DNA from 3 places in the Mesorhizobium sp. M0077 genome. Region 2 is predicted to be linked to each of the others. Evidence: predicted binding sites of a transcription regulator. Region 2 holds the regulator's gene; each other region holds the start of a gene.
What was found. Region 2 encodes LexA, which represses DNA repair genes until DNA is damaged. Its sites were predicted from a motif close to TGTTCNNNNTGTGTTCNG; they were not measured.
Positions count from the first base shown of each region.

Region 1: a site for LexA is predicted at 4,697-4,714, ahead of dnaE (DNA polymerase III subunit alpha). Genes of this name have one in related genera too.
Region 3: a site for LexA is predicted at 5,314-5,331, ahead of recA (recombinase RecA). Genes of this name have one in related genera too.

Region 1 is NZ_JAMYUL010000006.1:70,462-78,129, reverse strand. Features, by position in the region: gene NKJ57_RS14395 (YaiI/YqxD family protein) at 1-448, opposite strand, end outside; gene gfa (S-(hydroxymethyl)glutathione synthase) at 513-1,082, opposite strand; gene NKJ57_RS14385 (S-(hydroxymethyl)glutathione dehydrogenase/class III alcohol dehydrogenase) at 1,205-2,332, opposite strand; gene NKJ57_RS14380 (acetyl-CoA carboxylase biotin carboxylase subunit) at 2,571-4,583, shown strand; gene dnaE (DNA polymerase III subunit alpha) at 4,841-7,668, shown strand, end outside.
Region 2 is NZ_JAMYUL010000002.1:23,906-31,573, forward strand. Features, by position in the region: gene kynU (kynureninase) at 1-985, opposite strand, end outside; gene NKJ57_RS04275 (GntR family transcriptional regulator) at 1,153-1,917, shown strand; gene lexA (transcriptional repressor LexA) at 2,123-2,905, shown strand; gene NKJ57_RS04285 (ComEC/Rec2 family competence protein) at 2,899-5,355, opposite strand; gene arr (NAD(+)--rifampin ADP-ribosyltransferase) at 5,462-5,878, opposite strand; gene gltX (glutamate--tRNA ligase) at 6,341-7,668, shown strand, end outside.
Region 3 is NZ_JAMYUL010000002.1:373,257-380,924, reverse strand. Features, by position in the region: gene NKJ57_RS06085 (cysteine desulfurase) at 1-1,028, shown strand, start outside; gene NKJ57_RS06080 (SUF system Fe-S cluster assembly protein) at 1,050-1,436, shown strand; gene sufA (Fe-S cluster assembly scaffold SufA) at 1,542-1,922, shown strand; gene NKJ57_RS06070 (GFA family protein) at 2,067-2,564, opposite strand; gene NKJ57_RS06065 (TfoX/Sxy family protein) at 2,648-2,971, shown strand; gene NKJ57_RS06060 (pseudouridine-5'-phosphate glycosidase) at 3,175-4,092, opposite strand; gene NKJ57_RS06055 (carbohydrate kinase family protein) at 4,163-5,107, opposite strand; gene recA (recombinase RecA) at 5,390-6,493, shown strand; gene alaS (alanine--tRNA ligase) at 6,767-7,668, shown strand, end outside.

The sequences.
Region 1 (7,668 bases), on a different contig from region 2:
TCAGAGCCCGCCGCAAGATACGGTCGAGCTCACCCAAGAAACGCGAGCGATCCTGTGGCGCAAAGCTGGCATTGTAGCCCTTGCTCTCGCCGGTTTCGCGCAGATGCTGCTTCAAATCGCGCATTGCAACCGCCATGCCGATGGTCTCCGGCGTGAACGGCCGGCCGGTTGGCCCAAGCACATGCGCGCCGAGCGCCACAGTGCGAGCGGCAAGCGGGATGTCGGCGGTGATCACGATGTCGTTGGGTTTTGCGTTCTCGACGATCCAATCGTCAGCGGCATCGGCGCTTTTAGAGACGACGACGTTGCGGATCATCGGATCGCGCGACGGACGAAGGCCGCCATTGGAGACGTAGGTGACGACCACGCCATGGCGCTCGGCGACCTTCTCGACCTCGGCTTTCACGGGGCAGGCGTCGGCGTCGACGTAGATGGCGGGTGCGGGCATTATCTCTCCAAAACGGACATGGGGCCGGCATGTTACCCGGCCCCATGCCAGAAATCTCGTACTGTCAGGCCGGCAGCGCGCCCGACTTCTTCGCCGTCCAGGTGGCGATGTAATCCATCAGGCCGGGGTTGAGACAGTCATAGGGCTCGAGGCCCATCGACTTCAACTGGCCGCGGATGCCGTCCATGCGCTTGGGTTCGACACCGGATTCGATGATCGACGAAACGAAAGCGGTGAAGCCCGGCGGTGACCAGCCGTCTTCCTGGAAGCGCTCGGGATGGATGAAGGACAGACCCTTGAACGGATGGTCGCGCTCGACCGGGCCGTGCATGTGGACGCCGCAACCGGTGCAGGCATGGCGCTGGATCAATGCTGTCGGATCGACCACCTTCAGCTTGTCGCCATTCTCGGTGACGGTGACGTCGCCGGTGCCGGCGACCGCCACGACCGAGAACACCGCGCCGTCCGGTTTCCAGCATTTGGTGCAGCCGCAGGCGTGGTTGTGGGCGATCTGGCCCTTGACCGTCACCTTCACCGGCTTGCTGGTGCAGGCGCAGACCAGCGTGCCGCCGGCAAAGCTTGCGCTCTCCTTTGGCAAGCCATTGTCGATTTTGGGATGCAGTTTCTCAGGCATTGTCTTCCTCCCTTGTTGAACCTGTGCAACTTCGGTCGCTGGCCCTTCGGTCGGCGGCTTGTTCTTCCTCCGTTTGGTGTGCGATCGGACGCAAAACCGGGCGCCACTTTTGCTGATCGCATTTAGTAAACGACGACGCTCCTGATCGACTTGCCCTCATGCATGAGGTCGAAGCCCCTGTTGATGTCCTCAAGCTTCAGCAAATGGGTGATCATCGGGTCGATCTGGATCTTGCCGTCCATGTACCAGTCGACGATTTTCGGCACGTCGGTGCGGCCGCGAGCGCCGCCGAAGGCGGTGCCCATCCAGGTGCGGCCGGTGACCAGCTGGAACGGCCGGGTCGAAATCTCCTGGCCGGCGCCGGCCACGCCGATGACGACCGACTTGCCCCAGCCGCGATGCGAGGCTTCCAGCGCCTGGCGCATCACCTTGGTGTTGCCGGTGCAGTCGAATGTGTAGTCGGCGCCGCCGATCTGGTCGGCGCCGCGCTTGGTCAAGTTGACGAGGTGAGGAACGATGTCGCCGTCGATCTCCTTCGGGTTGACGAAATGCGTCATGCCGAAGCGCTCGCCCCATGCCTTCTTGTCGTTGTTGAGGTCGACACCGATGATCATGTCGGCGCCGGCGAGCTTCAGGCCCTGGATGACGTTGAGGCCGATGCCACCGAGACCAAAGACGACAGCAGTCGCGCCTTGCTCGACCTTGGCGGTGTTGATGACCGCGCCGATGCCGGTGGTAACGCCGCAGCCGATGTAGCAGATCTTGTCGAAGGGCGCGTCCGGGTTGACCTTGGCGAGCGCGATCTCGGGCAGCACGGTGAAGTTCGAGAAGGTCGAGCAGCCCATATAATGGAAGATCTTGTCCTTGCCGATCGAGAAGCGCGAGGAGCCATCGGGCATCAAGCCCTGGCCCTGGGTGGCGCGGATGGCGGTGCACAAATTGGTCTTGCGCGACAGGCAGGACGGGCACTGCCGGCATTCCGGCGTGTAAAGCGGGATGACGTGGTCGCCCTTCTTGACCGAGGTGACGCCCTTGCCGACATCGACGACAACGCCGGCCCCTTCATGGCCGAGGATTGCCGGAAACAGGCCTTCGGGATCGGCGCCCGACAAAGTGAACTCGTCGGTGTGGCAGATGCCGGTCGCCTTGATCTCGACCAGCACCTCGCCTTCGCGCGGTCCGTCGAGGTCGACCTCCATGATTTCCAACGGCTTTCCGGCGGCGACAGCGACAGCGGCGCGGGTTTTCATCAGGCAATTCCTCCCAAGGCGATTGGTCTTCAGGCTTTCAGGGTTTTTATACTGTTTCAACCCGATTTGGCGACCAAATATGGCGCAAATCTTGGCCCAGTCGTCGGCGAGCCCAACCTTCGCCCCTCGGCACGGGCCTGGCGGGCCGGGAGTGTCTTGATGGGTGCGCTGCCGGCGGTGCTTGAGCCCGGCTGCCGAAGCCCATAAGAAAGACGAAAGACCCGAGGAAACGCATTCGATGTTCACGAAAATCCTGATCGCCAATCGCGGCGAGATTGCTTGCCGCGTCATCAAGACGGCGCGCAGGATGGGGATTGCCACCGTCGCGGTCTATTCCGACGCCGATCGCGACGCCGTGCACGTCGAAATGGCCGACGAGGCCGTGCATATCGGCCCATCGCCTGCCGCGCAAAGCTATCTCCTGCCTGAGAAGATCATTGCTGCCTGCAAGGAGACGGGCGTGCAGGCCGTGCATCCCGGCTACGGATTTCTGTCGGAGCGGGCCGCTTTCTGCGAAGCGCTTGAGGCTGAGGGCATTGTCTTCATCGGTCCGAAACCCAAGGCGATCAAGGCGATGGGCGACAAGATCGAATCGAAGAAGTTCGCCAATGCCGCAGAAGTGTCGACGGTACCGGGCTGGCTTGGTGTCATCGAAAATGCCGACCATGCGGAAAAGATCGCCGGCGAGATCGGTTATCCCGTGATGATCAAGGCCTCGGCCGGCGGCGGCGGTAAAGGCATGCGCATTGCCTGGAGCCAGTCGGAAGTGCGCGACGGCTTCGACCGGGCGCGCTCGGAGGCGAAAAGCTCGTTCGGCGACGACCGCGTCTTCATCGAAAAGTTCGTCGTCGATCCGCGTCATATCGAAATCCAGGTGCTGGCCGACGCGCATGGCACCGCCCTCTATCTCGGCGAGCGCGAATGCTCGATCCAGCGCCGGAACCAGAAGGTTGCGGAAGAGGCGCCGTCGCCATTCCTCGATGCCAAGACGCGCAAGGCCATGGGCGAGCAGGCCGTGGCGCTGGCCAAGGCGGTCGATTACCAGAGCGCCGGCACCGTCGAGTTCATCGTCGATGCTGAAAAGAACTTCTATTTCCTTGAAATGAATACACGATTGCAGGTCGAGCATCCGGTGACGGAGCTTGTTACCGGCATCGACCTGGTCGAGCAGATGATCCGTGTCGCCGCCGGCGAGAAGCTGGCGATCGAGCAGAGCGACGTCAAGCTGAACGGCTGGGCGGTGGAAAGCCGGCTCTATGCCGAGGATCCCTATCGCAATTTCCTGCCCTCGATCGGCCGGTTGACGCGCTACCGGCCGCCGGAGGAGGGCACGTTCGGCGATGTCGTCATCCGCAACGACACCGGCGTCACCGAAGGCTCCGAGATTCCGATGTTCTATGATCCGATGGTGGCAAAACTCTGCACCTGGGCGCCCACGCGTATCGAGGCCATCGATGCCATGTCGGAAGCGCTGGACAGTTTCGTCGTCGACGGCATCGAGCACAACATCCCGTTCCTGGCGGCGCTGATGCAGCATCCGCGCTGGCGCGAGGGGCGGATATCGACGGGCTTCATCGCCGAGGAATATCCTAACGGCTTCGCGCCGATCGTGCCCAATGGCGATGAAAAGGCAGTGCTGGCGGCGATCGCCACCGCGGTCGAGCTTCTGCGCCGCGATCGGCTTGACCGGCTGGGCGGGCGGCTGGCGCCGCATTCGGGCGCACTCAAGCGCGATTGGGTGGTGAAGCTCGGCGACGACTATCTCCAGGCTTCGATCATCGAGGGCATGATCTCCATTCCGATGGAAATCGATCTGTCGGTCGATGGCGGCAAAGCGCTGACCGTGGCGTCCGACTGGCGGCCGGGCGACCTCATCTGGCGCGGCACTGTCGGTGCCCGCAAGGTCACGGCGCAGATCAGGCCGGCGCCAAACGGCCTGCGCATTGCCTGGAAAGGCATGTCGGTGACGGCGCGCGCCATGCTGCCGCGCACGGCTGAACTGGAAAGGCTGATGCCGGAAAAGGTGGCGCCGGACACGTCCAAGATGCTGCTTTGCCCGATGCCGGGCCTGGTCGTGTCGATCGCGGTTGCCGAGGGGCAGGAGGTCAAGGCCGGCGAGACGCTGGCCGTGGTCGAGGCGATGAAGATGGAAAACGTGTTGCGCGCCGACCGCGATCTTGTCGTGTCGAAGCTCAACGCCAAGCCGGGTGACAGCCTGGCTGTGGATGCGGTGATCATGGAGTTCGCCTAGTGATTGTTTGGAAATTCTATTCCGGCGGCCTGAAGGTGGTTTCTGCGCTTCCCGTGCTCACGGACCAATGGCCGCTGCGCTCCGGTTCTCGAAACCACCATCATATGACTCGCCAGAGCGAATTTCGAACAATCTCTGAGCCGTGCGGCTGGGTACGGAAGCCTGTGGTCGGTGGTCATTTGTGCTGGACTGGCATCGCCCGGTCCGGGACAATACATCTCCATCGACTCAAAGCCCTTCGAGCAATTTGAAACATCATGGCGGATGACAAACTTCCACGCGATCCCCTGAGGCGCGAAGCAGCGCTCGCTGCTGCGCGCCCGGAGGCGCCGGCGCGGCCGTTCATCCATCTGCGCGTGCATTCGGCGTATTCGCTGCTCGAGGGCGCCTTGCAGGTCGCCGCCGTTGTCGGTCATGCCGTCAAGGACGAGTGCCCGGCAATCGCCGTCACCGACACAAACAATCTGTTCGGCGCGCTTGAGTTCGCCCAGAAGGCGGTGAAGGAAGGCATCCAGCCGATTATCGGCTGCCAGATCGATCTCGCCTTTTCCGGCGAGACCAGTGACGCACAGCGCGACCGCCGCCGCCACGGGCCGGAGATGAACGCCGTGGTGCTGCTCGCCGCCACCGAGGTTGGCTATAGCAACCTCGTCAGGCTGGTCAGCCAGGTCTATCTGGAGACGCCGCCGGGCGAGCCCGTGCATCTGACGTCAGCAATGCTGGAAGGCCATTGCGATGGCCTGATCTGCCTCAGCGGCGGGCCGCGCGGCCCGATCGGCCGGGCGCTGAAGGAGGATCGCCGAGATCTTGCCGAGACGCGGCTTCTGGCACTCAAGGCGCTGTTCGGCGACCGGCTCTATGTCGAGCTGGACCGTGTTTCCGGTTATGACCGCGCTATCGAGAAATCATCGGTCGACCTTGCCTATATCCATGATCTGCCGCTGGTCGCCACGAATGAGGCGTTCTTCGCCGCCCGCGACGACTATGACGCGCATGATGCTCTGATCGCCATTGCCGAGGGTTCGGTGGTTGCCGCCGACAACCGTCGCCGGCTGACTTCGGACAATTTCCTGCGCAGCCAGGCGGATATGGCGCGGCTGTTCGCCGACCTGCCGGAAGCGATCGACAACACCGTCGAGATCGCGCTGCGCTGTTCCTATTATCCCAAGACCCGCAATCCGATCCTGCCACGCTTTACCGGCGGCGATGTCGCCGACAATGAGGTGGCGCTGAAAGCGGAGGCCGATGAGCTACGCCGGCAGGCGCATGAGGGGCTGGAGGCGCGGCTGGCTGCGCATGGGCCCACTTCCGGCTACACGGTCGAACAATACCGCGAGCGGCTCGATTTCGAACTCTCCATCATCGAGAAGATGAAGTTTCCCGGCTATTTCCTGATCGTCGCCGACTTCATCAAATGGGCCAAGGCGCAAGGCATTCCGGTCGGGCCGGGCCGTGGTTCGGGCGCCGGATCGCTGGTCGCTTATTCCACGACCATCACCGACATCGATCCGCTGCGCTTCTCGCTGCTGTTCGAGCGCTTCCTCAACCCCGACCGCGTGTCGATGCCCGACTTCGACATCGACTTCTGCCAGGACCGGCGCGAAGAGGTCATCCGCTACGTCCAGCAGAAATATGGCCGCGACCAGGTTGGGCAGATCATCACCTTCGGTACGCTGCAGGCGCGCGCGGTGCTGCGCGACGTCGGCCGCGTGTTGCAAATGCCTTACGGCCAAGTCGACAAGCTCTCCAAAATGGTGCCGCAGAACCCCGCCAATCCGGTCAAGCTGGCGGATGCCATCGCCAACGAGCCGCGCTTTGCCGAGGAGGCGGAGAAGGAGCCAATCGTGCAGACGCTGCTCGATATGGCGCAAAAGCTGGAAGGGCTCTACCGCCACGCTTCGACGCACGCCGCCGGCATCGTCATCGGCGACCGGCCCTTGTCGGAACTGGTGCCGATGTACCGCGATCCGCGCTCCGACATGCCGGTCACCCAGTTCAACATGAAATATGTCGAGCAGGCCGGGCTGGTAAAATTCGACTTCCTCGGCCTGAAGACGCTGACGGTGCTGGAGACGGCGGTGAAGCTGATCCGCCGGCGCGGCATCGAGATCGACCTGGCGACGATCCCGCTCGACGATCCTGAAACCTACGCCATGCTGTCGCGCGGCGAAGTGGTCGGTGTGTTCCAGGTGGAAAGTGCCGGCATGCGCAAGGCGCTGATCGGCATGCGGCCCGACTGCATCGAGGACATCATCGCGCTGGTGGCGCTCTACCGTCCCGGCCCGATGGAGAACATCCCGACCTACAATGCCAGAAAACATGGCGAGGAGGAGATGGCCTCGATCCATCCCAAAATCGACCATCTGGTGAAGGAGACGCAAGGCGTCATCGTCTACCAGGAACAGGTGATGCAGATCGCGCAGGAACTGTCGGGCTATTCGCTCGGCGAAGCCGATCTGCTGCGTCGCGCGATGGGCAAGAAGATCCGCGCCGAAATGGACAAGCAGCGCGAGCGTTTCGTCACCGGTGCGGTCGAACGCGGCGTCGGCAAGCCGCAGGCCGACTTCATCTTCGACCTTCTGGCCAAGTTCGCCGACTACGGCTTCAACAAATCGCACGCGGCCGCCTACGCCGTCGTGTCCTACCAGACCGCCTATCTCAAGGCGCATTACCCCGTCGAGTTCCTGGCGGCGTCGATGACGCTCGACATGGGCAATACCGAGAAACTCGCCGATTTCCGCCAGGATGCGCTGCGTCTCGGCATCGAGGTGGTGGCGCCGTCGGCGATGACCAGCTTCCGCAATTTCGAGGTCGGCGAGAACCGCATCTATTATTCGCTGGCGGCCCTCAAGGGCGTCGGCGACGCTGCGGTCGAGCACATCGTCGCCATGCGCGGCGAAAAGCCGTTCAAGAATCTCGCCGATTTCTGTGAAAGGGTCGATCCCAAGATCGTCGGCAAGCGCGTCTTCGAAAGCCTGATCATGGCCGGCGCGCTCGACTGCTTCGGCCACGACCGCGCCCAGATGATGGCCGGCGTCGAACGGATGATGGGGCTGGCTTCGCTGGCGCAGCAGAATGCCATTTC
Region 2 (7,668 bases):
GCCCGTAGGCGCCGCATCTGGCTTCGACGAGCTGGATAAACAGGTCGGTCAGCGCGATGCTTTTTCTGCGCACCGCCGCCATGTCGACGTCGTTCCAGATATCGAGCGCGCCTTTGAGCGCCCGCATCGACAGCACCGGCTGCGTTCCGCACAGGAAGCGGCGGATCCCGCTCCCAACGGCAAAGCCCTGCTCGAAGGCAAACGGCCGCGCATGGCCCCACCAGCCGCTGAGCGGCTGCCTGATGTCACCATGGTGGCGCTCGGCCGCGTAGATGAAGGCCGGCGAGCCCGGGCCGCCATTGAGGTATTTGTAGGTGCAGCCGACAGCGAAATCGGCATTGGCACGGTCGAGTTCGACCGGCAAGGCACCGGCGGTGTGGCAGAGATCCCAGATGATCAGCGCGCCGGCGTCATGTGCCTTGCGCGTCAGCGCCGCCATGTCGCGCAACTGGCCGGATTTGTAGTTGACGTGGTTGACCAGGATGACGGCAACGCTGTCGTCGATCAGATCCTCGATTGCGGCCGCGTCGACGCCCTCCAGCCGCAGCCGCGTTCCCGGCCGGGTCGAGGCGACGCCTTCGGCCATGTAGAGGTCGGTCGGGAAACTGTCGCCCTCGGCAACGATGACCGACCGATTCGGCCGCATGCCGAGCGCGGCGTGCAGCAGCTTGTAGATGTTGATCGAGGTTGTGTCGCAGACCACCGTCTGCCCGTCAGCCGCGCCGATCAGTCGTCCGAGCTGATCTCCCAGTTCCACCGGCATGTTGAACCAGCCAGCCGTGTTCCAGGCGCGAATGAGGTCGTGCGCCCATTCCTGCGTGGCGGCCTGTTGCAATTCGCTGAAGACGGCTGGTGACGCGGCACCCAGCGAATTGCCGTCGAGATAAATCACGCCTTGCGGCAAGACAAAGCGTTCACGCATGGAGCGCAGCGGATCGGCGGCATCCATTGCTTCGATTGTAGCGAGATCGGGTGTCGTGCTCATGATCCGGCGCCCCTCCATGGACAAACGCGCGCGGCGGAGCCTGCCGCCCAAACATGCCGGCGATCTTGAGTGGTCGCCCTTGAGCTGTCAAACATTATATATAATTCACCCATTGAAAGGCTTTGATATATAATGATCCGCCGAGCGTTTATGTCTGATGGATCACGATGCTGGATGACGAGCAGACCTCGAAGACGGAAGTGGCCTATCGCCTGCTCAGGCGCGATATTCTTGCGACCCGGCTGGCGCCTGCCGCGCCGTTGAAGCTGAGCACGCTGCGCAACACCTACGGCATCGGCTGGACGCCGTTGCGCGAGGCGCTGTCGCGGCTGGAGGCGGAACGGCTTGTGACCGCCATCAGCAACCGCGGGTTTGCGGTCGCTCCCGTCTCTCGGGCGGAGCTCGAGGATTTGGCGCGTGCGCGGCTGGTGGTCGAACTGCCCCTGCTGGTGGAATCGATCGAGAAGGGCGACCGTGAGTGGGAAGACGCGGTCGTTGCCGCCCACTATCGTCTCTCACGGTGCGGGTCTGTTCTCGACGATCCATCGGATGATGCGGTCGACGGGTGGTACGAAAAACACGATGCCTTCCATGCGGCGCTGCTCAGTGCCGCGACATCCAGCTGGCTGCTGCGCTTCAATGCAACGATTTCCGACCAATTGCATCGCCATCACCGCTTTCTGGGTCTGGCCCCGACGCTGCGCGCCGCCGCCGGCCGCACGGATGGACACCGGAAGGCCGTGGCGGCCCTGCGCGACGCCGTGGCGATCGAACACCATACCGCCCTGATGGAAGCGGCCCTCGATCGCGACGTCGAACGTGCGAAAACTCTGATGACCGCTCACATCGGCTACACGCTGCAGGTCTATGCCCAGAGCGAACCCGGCGCGGATGCTGCGCAGCCCCGTCCGAAAGGGAAGCGGCGATCATAGCCGACGACGCAGGGCACTTTGTCTTCGTTTCACCGCGTTGCCGGCCAACGACTACGAGCGCCGCTCGCGGTGCCGAACGTTACGCTGAACAAAACGTCAACACATTCATTAAACTTTAAAAGGTTGCGGAACACAACTGGAACAGATAGTGTTTGTTCTGGGTTTGTTTTTTCTGATTCTGGTTTCAGAACCCTTGGGGGCCGCGATGCTGACGCGCAAACAACATGAGCTTCTGATGTTCATCCATGAACGCCTGAAGGAGAGCGGAATCCCGCCGTCCTTCGACGAGATGAAGGAAGCGCTCGACCTCGCCTCCAAGTCCGGCATCCACCGACTGATCACAGCGCTTGAGGAGCGCGGTTTCATTCGCCGGCTGCCGAACCGGGCGCGCGCGCTGGAAGTGCTGCGGCTACCCGACTCGATCGCGCCAGGCCTCAACGCGGCGAGGAAGTTTTCACCGAGCGTCATTCAGGGCAGTCTTGGTCAAGCCGGCCAAGGGCAAGGCGGCCAGGGACAAGGCGGGATGGGCCAAGGCGGTCTCGGCCGCCAGATCAAGCCGGGCTCGCCGTCGCGTTCGATGTCTGCCGGCAATGACGATGCCGTTTCCTCGATTTCAATCCCGGTGATGGGACGCATCGCCGCCGGCGTGCCGATCGACGCCATCCAGCATCAGACCCATTCGATCTCGGTGCCGCCCGACATGATCATGGGCGGCGAACACTACGCGCTCGAGGTCAAGGGCGATTCGATGATCGAAGCCGGCATTTTCGACGGCGATACGGTCATCATCCGCAATGCCGACACTGCCAGCCCCGGCGAGATCGTGGTGGCGTTGGTCGACGACGAGGAAGCGACCCTGAAACGCTTCCGCCGCAAGGGCGCCTCGATCGCGCTGGAAGCCGCAAACCCGGCCTACGAAACCCGCATCTTCGGCCCCGACAGGGTCAAGGTGCAAGGCAAGCTGGTGGGGCTGATCAGGCGTTACTGAGCCGGCTTAGGTTTGTACTTTTCACGCTGCTTGTAGGGCGGCAGGCCTCGGGCTTCGCGTGAGAAGCGGCGCTGCTCGTGCCAGGGGCGATAAGGCTTGTCGACGGCGAAGTGGATCGTTGGCGCTATCGCTGCCGATTGTGGATCGAAGAAGACGGCGGCGCTGCCGTCGCGGGCGAGTTGTTTCTTCGTCACGACCAAGACCAGCGGGTCGCGGCACGGATTGTAGGCGGTGGCGTCATCGATGACGATCAGGCTCGCGAAGGCACAGGCCGGCCGCGCCGTCTTGCGGTCTTTCGCAAGCGCTACAATGGCTCCGGAAGGGTGCCGGGCGATACAGAGATCGCCGGTGCAATAGAAGGGCGAGCCGGGCGGCAGATCGAGCGGATCGAGATCGAACCGCGTATCTGTTGCCTCGAAAATCTCAGGTGGGATAATGGTTTCGGCCCGCAGCGCCCGTTTCCAATTGTCCGTGGTGAATTCGTTGGAGCGTTCGCGGTTGAGGGCGAGTTCGCCGCCACCGATCGGCATGGCCACCAGATGCGCATCCTCGGATATGAGCACGTCGGGCGTAAGCACCTGCGGCACCGTCAACAGGCCGGCCAGCGCGAAAGGCACGGCCGCCAGCCTGAGCCAGGTGGTGGCCATGGTGGCGATGACGAGGGCGACCGTCACCAGCAGCACCGAGCGGATGGAAATCAACCCGACGGCATCGACCGGCGAGCGCTCGGAAATCCAGGCCGATATGGCGATCATCGCCGTCAGGCCTTTGCCCATCACATAGAGGAACGGTCCGTCGGCGCCGAACGGCATCGCCAGCGCGCTGAGCACGGCAAACGGCATGACGATCAACGATACAATCGGCATCACGGCCAGATTGGCGATCAGGCTGAGCGGCGACACACGCTGAAAATGCCAGATGGCGAACAGCAAGGTTGCACTGCCGGCGATGATCGAGGTCATGGCGAGGCCGCCCATGGCCAGCGCGAATTTTCGCGACAGGAAGCCGACGAAGGAGCGCTTTGCCGGTGGCGTTCTCACCTTGTCGGCGCGGTAATCGGCCCAGCCGGCATAGGCGCCGACAAGGGCGGCAGTGGCGGCAAACGACATCTGGAAGCTGGGACCGACCACCTCGTGCGGCGACACCAGGATGACGGCCATGGCGGAGATCGCCAGATTGCGCATGGTGAGTGCGGCGCGATCAAACAGCACGGCGACAAGCATGACCGCCAGCATGATGAAACTGCGCTCGGCAGCCACCACGATGCCTGAAATGACGAGATAGGCGGCGATGGAGACGAGTGCTGCCACTGCTGCATATTTCTTCACCGGCCGGCGCGAGGAGAAATCCGGAAACAGCGCAAAGGCGCCGCGCAGCAACGCCATGATGGTGCCGGCAACCAGCGCCATATGCAGGCCGGAGATGGAGATGATGTGGTAGATGCCGGTGCGCCGCATCGCTTCGTTGACCTCGTCCGGGATGCCGGCGCGCACGCCGACAATCAGCGCCGCGGCAATCTCGCCTTCGGCGCCGCCGATCTTGCCCCTGATATGGTCGGCAATGTTTTCGCGCGCGTTCTCGATTGCCGAGGAAAGCCGCGCGGTCAGCGGCGGCGGTCCCTGCGTAGCAATGGTTTTCGGATTGCCGAGAAAGAAGCCGCTGCCGCCGATACCGGTGAAATAGCTGTCGAAGGAGAAATCGTAGCTCTCCGGCCGCACCGGACCGGTCGGCGGCAACAGCCTGGCATAGCCGGTGATCAGGGAGCCGGCGGTCATATCGGCGGGAACGGTCCGCGCCGAGAGCCTGACCCGCTCCGGGGCGTAGCGCAGCTTGGGGTAAGCGGTCGAAACCACGTCAAGCGTCAGCCTGATGCGCCCGCTCTCCATCTGTTCGAGACTGACGACGCGGCCGGTCAGCCGTGTCTGGATCTCGGAGCCGAGCATCTGCGTTCCGGCGCGCCAGGTCTCGACTTTGGCGGCGACGACGCCGAGCGCGCACAGCATCGCGGCCATGCAGAACAGATGCGTCCTCGGCCGAGGTCGCGTGGCGACAGCGCAACATGTCGCCAGCACCACAATGGCGATTGGCTGCGCAAAGCCGGGCTCGCCGGCCAGCGAGAAATAAATGATGACGCCGGCCGCCAGGAAAACCGGCACCAGCAGGAAGGCGACGCCCCGGTCGAGCTCCGTGTTGGCGGCCACGGCAAGGCTGCGGCGGAGCGCGGGCCATGACGGACGGCGAAGCCGTCTGCGCAGACGGGCGATAGATCCGGGCGCTGTGACTTGCGCCGGCAACGCGTGACCGGGCAGCGCAGGAGCGACGCCGGGATGCGGCTCAGGCAGCGCGAGGGGCAGCGGCTCGGCATAGGGACTATCGGCAAACAGCGAGCGTTCGCTGACGCTTGCCTCGGCGCCTTCGCCTTCCTTCGTGCCCCGGCCACGTCCAGCCATCGGGTCTGCCCCTTGCGCCCCAGACCTCCTATGCTACATGAACGCGCAAAGCGCGAAAGTCCGTGCGGTCGCGTCCACCGCGCCGGAATTGACCCGCCAAGGACGCTCAATCCTCAATCATATCTCGGCCCTCCGCCCTCAGGCGAGCAAGCCCATCGTGCATTGCCTTCAATTGTTCGGGTGTATGACCCTGCCATTCAGCGAGCTCCCCCAGGATGAGTAACGGATCACGGGAGCGGTAGGATTTCGTCGGATTACCGGGAAATTTTTTATCGGTCAGGTTAGGGTCATCCATAAAAAACCCCGTCGGCTTTACGATGTAAATCCTTTGACGACCGTCACCCGTTGCAAGCTCTGCTCCCCAGATGGCGGCTTCCAGTGTCTGGGTGAAATAGATCCATGACAGTGGTTTACCTCTGAAATTAGAAGGGTGGCCGACGCTCAGCAGATCCCCGGGTTTCAAATCCGCCCGGGTACCATGGTAGAACGGATCACCCTCCGTATGGTCGGCGTTTCTGGTCATCGGTAGTCCTTCTTTCAATCATGCCTCCTTAGTGGCGAGACCGGACTGCACACAGGTTGCGGTGTTCACGATAATGATTGCAGAAAGGTCAATATGCGTGACCAAGCCAACGCTGTCACGGCGGCGTTGTAGTCGGGCAGTGCCGCCTCCGTGAAGAAATGTCCGCTCGTCAGAGGGGGCACCACCGTCGCAGCGATGTTCCAGGCACTGTGACGGACGCTGCAGCCGAATGAAACCCAGACATTGACGCTGCTGCCAAACGAGGTTGCGCGGAGGTGCGAACAGATTTTGTGCTACAAGGCTCCAGCGCCAGTTGACGCAACCGATAATTGCCGACGTGCCCCGGCCACGTCCAGCCATCGGGTCTGCCCCTTGCGCCCCAGACCCCCTATGCTACATGAACGCGCAAAGCGCGAAAGTCCGCGCGATCACGCCCCGCTTTCCAAGGTTCCCGAGAATTCCATGTCCGACACAGTCGTCACCCGTTTTGCCCCCTCGCCCACCGGCTATCTGCATATCGGCGGCGCGCGCACGGCGCTGTTCAACTGGCTGTACGCCAAGCACACCGGCGGCACGATGGTGCTGCGCATCGAGGACACCGACCGCGAACGCTTCAACGAGGCGGCGACACAGGCCATTCTGGATGGGCTGACCTGGCTCGGCCTTTCCTGGGACGGTGAGGCCATATCGCAGTTCGAGCGCGCGCCGCGCCACCGTGAGGTGGCCGAGGAGCTGGTGCGCCTGGGCAAGGCCTATTACAGCTACGAGACGCCTGCCGAACTTGAGGCGATGCGCGAGGCCGCACGCGCCAAGGGCCTGCCGCCGCGCTACAATGGCGCGTGGCGCGATCGTGCCCCCTCGGAGGCGCCTCCCGGCGTCAAGGGCGCCATCCGCATCAAGGCGCCGACCGAGGGCGAAACCGTGGTGCACGACCGTGTGCAGGGCGAGGTGCGCTTCCCCAACAAGGACCTCGACGATTTCATCATCCTGCGCTCGGACGGCAATCCGACCTACATGCATGCCGTCGTCGTCGACGACCATGACATGGGCGTCACCCACATCATCCGTGGCGACGACCATCTGACCAACGCCGCGCGCCAGACGGTGATCTACAACGCCATGGGCTGGGACGTCCCGTCGATGTCGCATATCCCGCTGATCCACGGCGCCGACGGCGCCAAGCTGTCGAAGCGGCACGGCGCACTCGGTGTCGAGGCTTATCGCGCCATGGGCTATCTGCCCGAGGCACTGCTCAACTATCTGGCGCGGCTCGGCTGGAGCCATGGCGACGACGAGATCATGTCGATCAAGGACATGATTTCGTGGTTCGACATCGGCGATGTCAACAAGGGTGCGGCGCGCTTCGACTTCGCCAAGCTCGAGTCAATCAACGGCGCGCATATGCGCAAGATGGCCGATACCGAGCTGTTCGACATTTTCGTCGCCACTCTGCCATACCTGGAAAGCGGATCTGCTATCGCCGCCCGTCTCGACGACGCCAGGAAGGCGCAGCTGCTGGCCGCCTTGCCGGGCCTGAAAGAGCGCGCCAAGACGCTGGTGGAACTGGCCGATGGCGCGGCCTTCCTGTTCGTCGAGCGGCCGCTGCCGATCGACGAGAAGGCGGCAGCACTGCTCAGTGCCGACGCGCGCGCGATCCTGCGCGGCGCACATGCCGCTTTGCAGACTGTTTCGGGCGATTGGTCGGCTGCCGCGGCTGAAGCCGCGGTGCGCGAGTTCGCAACGGCCGGCGGCCACAAGCTCGGCGCCGTGGCCCAACCGCTCCGGGCGGC
Region 3 (7,668 bases), 350 kb from region 2:
CAACCGACGCTTATGAGAAGGCACGCGAGACGGTGCGCCGTTTCCTCAATGCGCCAAGCACCGACAACATCGTCTTCACCTCGAACACGACCGCGGCGATCAACACCGTGGCTTACGGCTATGGCATGCCCAATATCGGCGCGGGCGACGAGATCGTGCTGTCGATCATGGAGCACCACTCCAACATCGTGCCGTGGCATTTCATCCGGGAGCGGCAGGGCGCCAAGCTGGTCTGGGTGCCGGTCGACGATCTCGGCATCTTCCACATCGAGGAATTCGAAAAGCGGCTGACCGACAAGACCAAGCTCGTCGCCATCACGCATATGTCGAACGCGCTGGGCACGGTAACCCCGATCAAGGAGATCGTGCGCATCGCGCATTCGCGTGGAATTCCCGTACTTGTCGACGGCAGCCAGAGCGCCGTGCACATGCCGATCGACGTGCAGGATCTGGATTGCGACTTCTTCGTCTTCACCGGCCACAAGGTTTACGGGCCGTCCGGCATCGGCGTGCTTTACGGCAAGAAGGATATTCTCTCGGCCATGCGCCCCTTCATGGGCGGAGGCGAGATGATCGAGGAAGTGACGGAAGACGTCGTCTCCTACAACGAGCCGCCGCACCGCTTCGAGGCCGGCACGCCGCCGATCGTGCAGGCGATCGGGCTGGGTGCAGCATTGGAATACATGGAAAAGATCGGCCGCGAGCGCATCGCCGCGCACGAGGCCGACCTCAAGACCTACGCACACGAGCGGCTGCGCGCCATCAACTCGCTGCGCATCTTCGGCGACGCGCCGGACAAGGGCGCCATCATTTCCTTTGAGTTGCAGGGCATTCATGCCCATGACGTGTCGATGGTGATAGACAGGCAAGGTGTTGCCGTCCGCGCGGGCACCCATTGCGCCCAGCCGCTGTTGAAACGCTTTGGCGTAACCTCCACATGCAGGGCATCGTTCGGCATGTATAATACCAGGGCCGAAGTCGACGCTTTGGCCGATGCGCTGGAAAAAGCGCGCAAGTTCTTCGGGTGACAGGTTCTTTGGATGACGACCATGGATGATGCGAGCCACACCACCGCGCCGGAAGCAGCCATCAATCCGCTGGTTTCCGCCTCGGCCATTCCCGCCGACGAACTGGCGCGGCTGACCGACGACATCGTCTCGGCGCTGAAGACGGTCTATGACCCGGAAATACCGGCCGACATCTATGAGCTCGGCCTCATCTACAAGATCGACATCGAGGACAACCGCGCGGTCAAGATCGACATGACGCTGACCGCGCCCGGCTGTCCGGTGGCCGGCGAAATGCCCGGCTGGGTGGAAAACGCCGTCGGCGCCGTCGAAGGCGTCTCCGGCGTCGAGGTCAACATGACCTTCGACCCGCCCTGGTCGCCCGACCGCATGTCGGAAGAGGCGCAGGTGGCGGTGGGCTGGTACTAGGTTGACTGAGGTTGGTGCACTTGCACCAGTGGTAAAACTTCACCATTTTAGGTGAGGAATCATTCGGCAGGCCTTGAACCTGCATGGAATGGAAGAGGAAAAAGAATGGGACGCTTCGCCGTCATCACGATGACCGAAAAGGCCGCCGACCGGGTGCGCGAGATCGTCGCCACGCGCGACAATGCGCATGGCATTCGCCTCGGCATCAAGAAGGGCGGCTGCGCCGGCATGGAATACACGGTCGACCTGGTGACCGAGCCCAATACCAAGGACGACCATATCGAACGCGACGGCGCGCATGTCTATGTCGCGCCCGAGGCTGCCCTTTTCCTGTTCGGCACCGAGATGGATTTCGAGCAGACCACGCTGCGCACCGGCTTCACCTTCCACAACCCGAACCAGAGTTCGGCCTGCGGCTGCGGCGAATCCGTCGAACTGAAGCCCGCCGACCTGAAGGCGCTGGCTGAAGCGCGCGCTTCCGCCTGATCTTTCCTTCGCCCCGTTCACGGGGAGGTGAGGAATGGTCCGCGCAGCGGGCGAAAAGCCAATTGCTTGGCTTTTCGAATGACGAACGGCCCGAAGGGCCGGGTGAGGGGCAGCGCTAACCATCGGAAGTCGCGCTCCGAGCCCTCACTTCACCCACATCTTCGTCCGCTTGTGCCAGTCGGCGATCGATTCCTCGGGATAGACGTCGAACGCCTTGTCCTTTTTGCCGATCACCGGCTCGACCCAACTCGCCTTGTATTTCAACATCAGATGCACCTTCTCCGGCGGCTTCGGCAGCTCGCTGTCGATTGCCGAGGCGAAGGGGTGGACCAGGTCCGGCCATGTCGGATCGTAGAGCCAGAGCGCCGAACCGCACTTCTTGCAGAAATTGCGCTCGCCCGTCGAAATCTCGCACTTTGGATGCTCGTCGTCCGCGATCTCGGCCTGGTAGACGCCGAGATTGCGCTTGCCCTTGATTTTCAGCGTCTTGTAATCGGCGCCGAGATTGATGGCGAAGCCGCCGCCGCCCTGCTGCTTGCGGCAGATCGAGCAGTAGCACAGCATGAACGGCACCGGCGTGTTGCTCTCCACCTCGAAATGGACGGCATCGCAGCGGCAGGATCCCTTGAGCAGCAGCGGCATGACAGAACTCCGACGGATGGCTCTCAACTTGCCAGCATGGTTTTTGGTTGCAGCCATGGCAAGCCCGGTGACATGATTGCGGCATGGACAATGAACGCATCGAAGAACTGTTCGAAGGCCTCGGCCCGGTCAGTATCCGAAAACTGTTCGGCGGCAAGGGTATCTATTTCGACGGCGTCATCGTCGCTATCGTGCTGCGCGGCGAATTGCTGCTCAAAGCTGACGAGCAAAGCGCGTCCGACTTCGAAGCCGCCGGCTGCAAGCAATGGACCTATACCGGCACCCGCCACGGCAAGCTGGTCGCGATGCCATACTGGAGCATTCCCGACAGCGCGTTTGATGATCCTGACGAGATGAGGGTGTGGGCGCGCCGGGCTTATGAGGCGGGACGAAGGGCGGGGAAGTGAACCGGGACCGCCGCGTTTCTTCCCACCCCCCTCTGTCCTGCCGGACATCTCCCCCGCAAGGGGGGAGATCAGTTGTCACATTGGCCTTCGCCAATCACCAACGTTGAAAATGGGAGCCTGCGGCTAAGCTGTTAATCTCCCTCCTTGCGGGGGAGATGGCCGGCAGGCCAGAGGGGGGTGCTGTCCCGCCGACGTAGGCGATCCTACAGCGCCGTCGCAATCCTCGCCGCCAGCCGCGCATTGTTCTCGACCAGCGCGATGTTGGTCTTCAAGCTCCGGCCGCCGGTCAGTTCGAGGATTTTGCCCAACAGGAACGGCGTCACCGCCTTACCGGTCACATTCTGCGCCTCGGCCGCCTTCTGCGCGGCCTCGATGTAGCCGGCCATCTCGTCGGCCGGGATTTCATCGTCCTGCGGCACCGGGTTGGCGATCAGCATGCCGCCGACCAGGCCAAGTGCCGCCCTGGTCTTGTAGAAATGCGCGATCTCTTCCGGTCTGTGCAGGGTCAGCGGCGCGCGGAACGGCGAATGCCGCGACCAGAAGGCCGGCATCGTCTCGCAGCCATGGCCAATCACCGGCACGCCGCGCGTCTCCAGCACTTCAAGCGTCTTTTCGATGTCGAGGATCGCCTTGGCGCCGGCCGAGACGACGATGACCGGCGTGCGCGCCAACTCGTCGAGATCGGCCGAGATGTCGAAGCTTTTTTCCGCGCCCTTGTGGACGCCGCCAATGCCGCCGGTGGCGAACACCTTTATCCCGACCATGTCGGCCGCGATCATGGTGGCGGCGACCGTGGTGCCGCCGGTGCGGCCTTGCGCGACTGCAAAGCCGAGATCGGCGCGCGACAGCTTCATGGCATCGCCGGTCATGGCCAGCGACTCGCGCTCGCCGTCGGACAGTCCGATCTTGATTCGGCCGGCGACCACGGCGATCGTCGCCGGCACCGCGCCATTGTCCAGGATGATCTTTTCGACATTGGCGGCCATGGCGCCATTGTCGGGGTAAGGCATGCCATGGGTGATGATGGTGCTCTCCAGCGCCACGACCGGGCGGCCAGCGGCGAGCGCCTCGGCCACGGGCGCGTGGAGGTCGATCAAGGGGCGGGCGCTTTGCGGTGTCATGATGGTCTCCGATCCGGAGATCCGCGCGTCCGCTTGGACGTCGCGCTCCGGCAATGGCAATTGGCCGCCCTCATGCCATTTCCTGCGCGTCGGGCACAAGAGCCAGTGCCTCGGTGAAGGTCGCGGCGGTGAAGGCCGGCACGGCATCCGAACTTTCGATGGCGAGCGTCGCCGCGGCAACGCCTTCGCGGAGGGCCTGGCGCAATGCCAGGCCGCGCAGCAGGGCAGCGATGGTGGCGCCGGCCAGCGCGTCGCCGGCGCCGGTGACGTCGGCGACTTTTCTCGGCGCCGGCGGCAGGATAGAGAAGGCGCCGGCTTCGTCGAATCCCAGCACCGGGCCGTCGCCCGCCGTCACCACGCCACTGGTGAGGCCGCTGCAGCGCAGTCCGTCGACGGTCTCGCGCTCGGTGGCATTGGCATCGACGCCGGCCAGCACCATGGCCTCGCGCCGGTTCATGAAGACCTGCGCGAGCTCCTTCAGCACCGGTATCATCCGCACCACCTTGGCCGGCGAAATGGCAATGGCGAACACCGGCTTGCCGGCGGCGAGCCCCACCAGCCGCTCCAGCGCCGTTGATGACAGATTGGCGTCGCAGAGCACCGCATCGGCCTCGGCGACCACCTCGCGCACCTTGGAGCGGCGGATCTGCTTGGGGAACGCCAAATCGTAGAGCGCCATATCGGCAAAGCCGGTGATCAGCTCACCGTCGCGATCGATCAGCGCCGTGTAGCTCGGCGTCGTGCGGTCGAGGAAAACCGCCGACAGGTCGGCAATGCCGGAGTCGGCGATGGCGCGCGCAACCGTCTCGGCCGAGGCATCGCCGCCGCGCACCGACAAAAGCGAGGCCGAGACGCCGCGCCGCACCAGGCTGCGCAGCGCGTTGAATACGCCGCCGCCGACATCCTCGCGCATCGTGCCGGGGTTGGACGCCGCGGGCACGTACGTGCCCGACACCTGGCCGCGGCGATCGATATGGGCGCCGCCCACCGCCAGTATCTTTGCTGATTTCACCATGCCGGCGATATGACCTTTGTTATTCGAGCCGCACAAGCGCTACGCTGTGCGGCGGAGCTTCGCAGGCAAGCCGGCGATTCGGCCGATCGAAACAGCCGGAGCGTCTGGCCCAATGGTGGATACATCCGGAAACGAAGGCGTGAGACAAAAAAAGAACAAATCCGGATAAAGATTGCTTTTCAGATATTTGACCCCTCTTGCCAAACGAGAACAAAAGTAGTACAAAATGGGCAGGGATTACGGATTGTCCGGCCTTCATTGACGACCAAGGGGTGATGTATCATGGCTCAGAATTCTTTGCGGCTTGTAGAGGACAAAGCGGTGGACAAATCAAAGGCTCTGGACGCGGCGCTGTCGCAAATCGAGCGCGCCTTCGGCAAGGGCTCGATCATGCGGCTTGGCGCCAACGAGCAGGTCGTCGAGATCGAAACCGTGCCGACCGGATCGCTGGGCCTCGACATCGCGCTTGGCGTCGGCGGCCTGCCGCGCGGCCGCATCGTCGAGATCTACGGGCCGGAAAGCTCGGGCAAGACGACACTGGCGCTGCACACAGTTGCCGAAGCCCAGAAGAAAGGCGGTATCTGCGCCTTCGTCGATGCCGAGCACGCACTCGATCCGGTCTATGCCCGCAAGCTCGGCGTCGATCTGGAAAACCTCTTGATCTCGCAGCCGGACACCGGCGAGCAGGCGCTAGAAATATGCGACACGCTGGTGCGTTCAGGCGCCATCGACGTGCTGGTCGTCGATTCGGTGGCGGCGCTGACGCCGCGCGCCGAAATCGAAGGCGAGATGGGCGATTCTCTGCCCGGTCTTCAGGCGCGTCTGATGAGCCAGGCGCTGCGCAAGCTGACCGCCTCGATCTCGCGCTCCAACACCATGGTCATCTTCATCAACCAGATCCGCATGAAGATCGGCGTCATGTTCGGTTCGCCCGAAACCACGACCGGCGGCAACGCGCTGAAATTCTACGCTTCGGTGCGCCTCGACATCCGCCGCATCGGCTCGGTCAAGGACCGCGACGAGGTCGTCGGCAACCAGACCCGCGTCAAGGTCGTCAAGAACAAGCTGGCGCCGCCCTTCAAGGTGGTCGAGTTCGACATCATGTATGGCGAGGGCGTCTCCAAGACCGGCGAACTGGTCGATCTCGGCGTCAAGGCCGGCGTGGTCGAGAAGTCCGGCGCCTGGTTCTCCTACAATTCGCAGCGTCTCGGCCAAGGTCGCGAAAACGCCAAACTGTTCCTGCGCGACAATCCCGACACGGCGCGTGAGATCGAACTTGCGCTGCGGCAGAATGCCGGGCTGATCGCCGAGAAATTTCTTGAAAATGGCGGCCCCGAGCGCGGCGAAAGCGACGACGGCTTCGAGGAAGAATCCGGCGCCATGTAGGGCACGGCCAGAGTTCGGCCATAAAAATCCAGTCTATTATCCGATGATTAAGTAACCGAGTTCTTTAGTATTGCGTTTCAAACCGCCGGCCTTCGCGCCGGCGGTTTTCGTTTTTGGGCAGCGTGAAGCCGGCTTGGCAGTTGCCGGGATGGCCCAATTCCGTGTTTCTGGACAGGGTGGGGCGTGCCCGCTAAAAGGCCAAGTCAATCTTCTAAAAAGCAGAGACCAGTGTCCGCCGGCCGTGCCGGCGGTTTTCGCGAAAAGGCAGCAGTCATGAGTGGCGTGAACGAGATCCGGTCGACATTCCTCGACTATTTCCGCAAGGAGGGCCACGAGGTCGTGGCCTCGAGCCCGCTGGTGCCGCGCAACGACCCGACGCTGATGTTCACCAATGCCGGCATGGTGCAGTTCAAGAACGTCTTTACCGGCCTGGAGAAGCGGTCCTATTCGCGCGCCACCACCGCGCAGAAAAGCGTCCGCGCCGGCGGCAAGCACAACGACCTCGACAATGTCGGCTACACCGCGCGCCACCTGACTTTTTTCGAAATGCTCGGCAATTTCTCCTTCGGCGACTATTTCAAGGAGCGCGCCATCGAACTGGCCTGGAACCTGATTACCAAGGAGTTCGGCCTGAACAAGGACAAGCTGCTGGTCACCGTCTATCACACCGATGACGAGGCGGCCGGCTTCTGGAAGAAGATCGCCGGTTTCTCCGACGACCGCATCATCCGCATCCCGACCTCCGACAATTTCTGGGCTATGGGCGACACCGGACCGTGCGGGCCGTGCTCGGAAATCTTCATCGACCGTGGCGAGCACATCTGGGGCGGCCCTCCCGGCAGCCCGGAGGAGGATGGCGACCGCTTCCTTGAATTCTGGAACCTGGTGTTCATGCAATATGAGCAGGTCACCAAGGATGAGCGCATCGACCTGCCGCGGCCGTCGATCGACACCGGCATGGGCCTGGAGCGCATGGCGTCCATCCTGCAAGGGGTGGAGAGCGTCTTCGAGACCGACCTGTTCCGCCACCTGATCGATGCGGCGTCATCGGCGCTCGGGCAGGGCCCGGACAAGGAGACGGTCGCCTCCTTCCGCGTCATTGCCGACCATCTGCGCTCGTCCTCCTTCCTGGTTGCCGACGGCGTGCTGCCGTCGAACGAAGGCCGCGGCTATGT